2 regions of the Thiospirochaeta perfilievii genome follow, and region 1 is predicted to be linked to the other one. Evidence: riboswitches for the same ligand, from Rfam matches in the RefSeq annotation. Region 1 holds a riboswitch; the other holds the start of a gene.
The links. A riboswitch is a leader RNA that binds a small molecule or an ion and turns the genes downstream of it on or off. The one in region 1 is predicted to bind cobalamin.
Positions count from the first base shown of each region.

Region 2: it holds a riboswitch for cobalamin, as region 1 does, so the genes downstream of both, EW093_RS11155 (hypothetical protein) here and EW093_RS15335 (ABC transporter substrate-binding protein) in region 1, are expected to answer to the same signal.

Region 1 covers NZ_CP035807.1:3,307,900-3,311,064, reverse strand. The annotation lists gene EW093_RS15350 (HD-GYP domain-containing protein) at 1-72, opposite strand, end outside; gene EW093_RS15345 (isoamylase early set domain-containing protein) at 186-491, shown strand; gene EW093_RS15340 (FKBP-type peptidyl-prolyl cis-trans isomerase) at 548-1,117, opposite strand; cobalamin riboswitch at 1,171-1,305, shown strand; gene EW093_RS15335 (ABC transporter substrate-binding protein) at 1,338-2,246, shown strand; gene EW093_RS15330 (FecCD family ABC transporter permease) at 2,247-3,165, shown strand, end outside.
Region 2 covers NZ_CP035807.1:2,435,658-2,438,822, forward strand. The annotation lists gene EW093_RS11145 (TonB-dependent receptor plug domain-containing protein) at 1-514, opposite strand, end outside; gene EW093_RS11150 (hypothetical protein) at 511-1,314, opposite strand; gene EW093_RS11155 (hypothetical protein) at 1,317-1,826, opposite strand; adenosylcobalamin (AdoCbl) riboswitch at 1,889-2,043, opposite strand; gene EW093_RS11160 (FAD-dependent oxidoreductase) at 2,133-3,165, opposite strand, start outside.

The DNA of each region.
Region 1 (3,165 bases):
TCTTATAAGTTCTCCCCATCTATGAACTTTAGAGAGAAGTATATCGTATTCAACATTATAATTATTTTTCATAATAGGTTAATTATACTGTTTTATCATTTTCTTGTCTCTTCATTTTCCTTTTAAAAAAAATCTTTGAAAAAAATAATTTAATAAATTAAACTTAATAAAGTAATGGAGGATATATGTCATTAACAAAGAGATTTTTAAAAACTAAACCAGAATGTAAAGTAACCTTTAAATTAGACGAAGAAGCTTGCCACGATGCAAAATCAATACATTTAGTAGGTGATTTTAATGGGTGGGATAAGGAAGATACACAACTTAAAAAAAATAAAACTGGAGATTATTCAGTTACAGTTACACTGGAAGTTGGTAAGGATTATCATTTTAGATATCTTATAGATGGTAAAAAGTGGGTAAATGATTGGGAAGCAGATTATTACGCCCCTACAGAGTTTAATAGTGAAAACTCAGTAGTTAGACTTTAACTAAATGGGGGCTACCCCCCATTTAATTATTAGTGGTTACACCCACAACTACTTTTTTAATCACCCTTAGAGGAACAACATCCCCCCTTAGCACCATCATTAGATGAGCAACATCCACCTGAAGAGTCACTTCCATGGGATCCACATCCACAACCTGAGGATTCACCAGATAGACTGTTTAATTCATCAAGGCTAGCTGGTCTTACACCTTGGACAGTGCAATTTAGTGTTAACTTCTCTCCTGCATAGGGATGATTTGCATCAACTGTTACATATTCATCATCAATACTAACAACCTTAAGTAGTTGAGTATTACCACCACCAACATCAAAATTATATAACTTCCCCACCTCCATCTGGTCTATTAGGTGGGCAAACTGGGCTCGGGGAACAGGCATAACATTCTCTGGCTTATATACTCCATATCCATCCTCAGGTTCAATTATTCCTGTATAGCTATAACCTACTCCCTGTCCATTTATTGCATTTTCTATTCCTGGCATCATCATTCCAACACCGTGTATATATATTAGTGAACCATTTAATTCCGATGAATCTATAATCTTTCCAGATTCATCAGAAAGATTATAGTCTAATTTTACAACACTCTTTTCTGTTATATTCATATAGTTCTCCTTAAAAATAGACATTATAGCAATTGACTTTATAAACAACAATAATTAGATTAGTACAAAATGGTTCTTTTTAAGATAATTGGGGAAAGAGGTTAAACTCCTCTACGGTCCCGCCACCGTGTTAAAGTAGTTATTTTCTATTTTTAAGTCGGATTACCATCCATTTTATACCTTTAATAATAATCTGCGATGAACAGATTAAGGAGAAATAATGAGAAATCTCAAAAAAGTAGTTATATACTTATTACTACTTACATCAAATGTAATTTTCGCTACATCAAATAGTGAAACCAATAACAATTCTAACAGTTTTTTACAAATAACTGATTATAGAGGACGGGAAGTAGTATTGGCTAGTGAACCACAAAGGGTGATATCACTAGCACCAAATATTACTGAAACAATTTTCAAACTAGGGGCAGAGGATAAGTTAGTAGGAAGAACAGACTACTGTGACTACCCTGTAGAAGTAGATAAAATAGAGTCCATTGGAACTCTTTTACAACCAAGCATTGAAAAGATTGTAGAGCTTAATCCTGATGTAATTATTGCAAGTACCCATTTTTCAAATGAACTACTTACTAAATTAGAGAATATAAAGTTAAAGGTTATAATTATTGATGAGTTAGGAAGTTTAGAGGGATTATACAGTAATATTTTAGATGTTGGGTCGATTGTTAATAAAAAGGATCAGGCAAATTTAGTAGTAAACAATTTAAAAAGTAGAATTGAAGAGCTAAGCAATATGGTTAAAGATCTAGATAAACCATCCCTATACTATGTAATTAGCTACGGAGAGTATGGTGACTTTACTTCTGGGGGTGATACATTTATATCCCAACTACTAGAATTATCCGGTGGAATAAATATTGCTAAAGACTCCATGGGCTGGAGTTACTCCTTAGAGAAGATTGTTGAGAAAAATCCAGATATAATAATCTGCTCTAAATATTATAATACACTCCAGGGCATTAAGAGTGCTACAGGGTATAAAGAGCTACCTGCTGTAAAAAATAACAGAGTCTATGAGATAGATAACAACCTTATTGATAGACAAGGACCAAGGGTTGGAGATGGTTTAGAAGCTTTAATTAAAATAGTACACCCTGAGTTATTCTAAGTGAAAAATAAAAACAATAGGTCTAAATTACTTATAGGCCTAGTTGCTATATTAATAGTAATTTTAATCTCTACAACTATAGGTTATGCAAATATAACAGTAGTTCAAACTATAAAGATACTTATTAACAGGGTTTATACTATTTTTGATGTAACTGATTTCCCAGTTAATAGTGAAATAAACATAGTATTTGTTAGACTTCCAAGAATATTAGGAGCATGCCTAGCCGGTATGGGTTTAACTATGTCAGGGATAATTTTTCAGGCAATTTTAAGAAACCCTATGGCGGAGCCATACATTTTAGGAGTATCCTCTGGAGCAGCCCTAGGCGCTGCTATTTCTATAGTTTTAAGTATAAACTTTGTACCATTTTTTGCACTAACAGGGGGGCTTTTAGCATCCATACTTGTTATTTTTATAGCTGGTAATAGCTACAATACCAACAGAATAATTTTATATGGGGTTTCTCTTAACTTTTTCCTATCATCTATGTTAACCCTAATAATTAGCCTAAACCACAATAAGAGTAGTGATATACTCTTTTGGACACTAGGTAGCTTTTCGACAATGAACTATTTTAAAGTAACCCTTATGCTTTTAGCCGATCTAATAGGAGTAATACTACTATTTTACTACTCTAGGGAGTTAAATATTTTCACTATGGGTATTCCTGTGGCAAAAACACTAGGTTTAAATGTTAAAAAATATAGAACTCTATTATTAGCTATAGCTTCTATAATAACAGGGGTTATAGTATCCTTTACTGGAATTATAGGTTTTGTAGGTCTAATAATACCCCACCTAGCAAGGCTTTTTGTTGGCTCTGAACATAAAAAAGTAATATCTTTATCCCTACCTTTAGGGGCAATATTTATGATGATATGCGACACTCTATCTAGATCTATTTTAACAAACGAAC
Region 2 (3,165 bases), 870 kb from region 1:
AAGAGAGGATATTTCTTTTTTCTATGTTGTAGTCATACTTTATTCTTATGTAGGAATTAATATTTTCATCTGTAATAATATTAACTACTCCACCAAATGCACTCTCTCCATAAACAGCAGACCCTCCACCTCGTATAACTTCAATCTCTTTTATGCTCTCTGGGGATATAGTGGAAAGATCAACTCCTCCCCCCTGGGATGAGTTAAGCCGCTTTCCATTTAACATTATAAGAACCTGCTCTGGAGAAGAACCTCTAATTGATATAAATGATGGAGACGCATCATTACCCATTTTTGACATTGCTACACCCATTGCTGATGATATTAATTCTGATGTGGATGCCCCAGGTAATAGAGATATTTCTTCCTTGGAAATTATAGATATCTGTTTTGTATTATTATCAAATTTATTAATTTTTTCTGTTTCTCCGGTTATAATTATTGTTTCTATATCCTCTGTAGAGAAAAGGTTTAATGATAAAAATAGCAGTATTATTAATAGATATTTTTTCACTTTTTCACTCTTATAATTGCATCAACTTCTGTCTCTGACTGGTAATAAGTCCCCCCATATGTGTACCCTCCATTAGGAAAGAGACCTGTACTAATTTTTATATATGAAATACTGCTTAATTGAACAGGAGTAAACTTACTGTCTACTGCCCATTCTAACTTAAAAGCATCCCCTCCCCCTGAACCACTATCTATAGTTAAGTCTCCTGGAGTGTCTGGTACAGTATAAAAATCTTCATCTTTTATGTTTTCTGGTTTTTTAAGTGTAGGTGTAACTTCTGTAAACCCAACTCTGCAGTTATAATCATCTGCTGACTCCCAAGCATTTATAGAGTTCGAACCATATGTCACTTTTTTTTTGACTATTGAGTCTCTATTCTCAGGAGTAACTAATAAAAGCCATTCATCTTCAATATTCTCTTTTACTTCAACAAATCCTGGCTCTAGGTTGGGGTTATTAGGGTCTGCTCCTACCCAAATGGTATTTCCAAATACAATAAAATCATAACTGTTGGGTATATTCTCAATTGGGGGATCAAATCTAACAACGATATACCCTCCAGGGCCTCCAAGAGTCACTATAGAACTATTATCTGCCCCGTAAATACCACCCCCCTTTGGGAACCCAAGAAGTTTGTCTAGGTTTTCCTTTATAGAAAATGTAGGGTTTTTACTATAAAACCCTGGAGCAGCATAATAGTCAGTTACTTCCACTGGGTAGTAGATAGAGGCCCTATTATAATTACCTTCATTAACAGAGCAAGATAACAGTAGTACAAAAATAATAGGGGAGAACCTCATAACTACTCTTTTGTTGTTGTAGAGTAGAAGTTAAAATAGTTAGCTTCGTCTGTCATACCAATTTTAGCCTCAGCTTCTGTCTCAAAATATGTTCCAGAATTATAACCTTCAGAGTAGGACATTGTTGTAACTCCATTATCAGTTATTAAGGATTTCCATCTAAGAATACCGTATTTTCCAGCCCCAGCGCCACCGTTTATTGAGTCGTACTTAATTGTAATATATCCATACTCCCCAGTAGAGGTTTCCACTTCTGACCCATTGTAAGTGCCATTTTCAAAGGAAGTTATCTTCCCTTTGTGACTTTGAGTAAGTTGTCCATTATTGGACCAGTATGATGAGTATTCATTGCTTGTTACTTCAATTTTTCCTCCGGATGATGGATCAAGCCATGTTCCTACAATACTTAACTCTGTTGTGGTTTGGTTATCAAATAGGTTACAGCTATTAAGCAGTAATAGAAGGGCTATTAGAGGGGTTATAAATCCTCTTCTTAATGTTTTGTTGTTCATTTGTTCTCCTTTCATTCAAGAAAAGAGTCTGGAATTAAATAGACAGAGATGTGGTGCTGTGTATTATTATCCCGACTCAATCGCGAAGTCTTAATAATTTTTTACACATATTCAAGTATCCGACTTAAGTTTTCCAAATAGGAAAAACTAATACGATGGCGCGACCGTGGAGGATTCTAACCTCACTTCCATGAATTATATGTTTGCAGAATGTTAGCAGGTTCTCTGTTCAATGTAAACCGATGATATTATAAATAAAAAGCCACAGGTTTTAACCTGTGACTTTTTTATTATATTGTACAACTTCTAGTTTAAGCCAGCCATCATGCTCATTAGACCTCCACCATTTTTAACATTGGTGAAACCTAATGATTGTAAAACCCTAACTCCATAACCACTTCGAGCACCAGAAGCACAGTATAGAGTAATATCTCTATCCTTAGCTCCTAACTCATCAGCCTTAGTTTCTAAATAGTCTAAAGGAATGTTAATAGCTCCTGGGTATGCTCCGTATGCAAACTCTCCAGGGGACCTAACATCCACTACTATTGCTGAGTTTGTATCAATCTTCTCTTCAACAACATTTTCTTCAACAACTTCTACACTAGAATCTTCAAGGTTATGAACAGACTTTTTATCTAATGGGATTAAATTAATGTGTAGATGTTCAAAACCAATAGTTCTTGCAAATCTTTCAATGCTTGGAAATCCTCCACCAATATTATATACATCACTATAACCCTTAAGGATTAATTCTCTTACAACTTGGTGACCTTTTTTACCCTTATCAGAGTAGATTAAGATTGGTCTATCTTTAGGAATCTCCGCTAATCTTTTATCTATCTGAGTATGTGGTATGTGGTCAGCTCCTGTTATGTGGGATCTCTCAAATGCAAAATAGTCCCTTACATCTATAAATGCTGGTCTGTTTTTTCCCGCAAAGTCATCTAATTCACTAACTGTAATTGATGGGCTATAACCTGTCATTCTATTTTGTGCTACAAATGCAGCCATATTAACTGGGTCGTTAGCTGTTCCAATTGGAGGAGAGTAGGAAAGATCAAGTTCTGATAAGTCTCCAATTGTCATTTTACAAGCTGCAGCTGTTGCCAAAACATCTAATCTCTTATCCGCAGCTTTATATCCACACGTCTGCCCACCTAAAATTATGCCTGTCTCACTATCGTAGGTTAGTAGAACGGTAACCGGGGATGAACCTGGGAAGTAGGATGTATGGTGCTCTTTGTGTATTACAATTGATTGGGCTTTAAACCCAGCATCAATAGCTTGCTTCTGGTTAAGTCCAGTAGACCCTGCAACAGCTTCAAAAACTCTAACA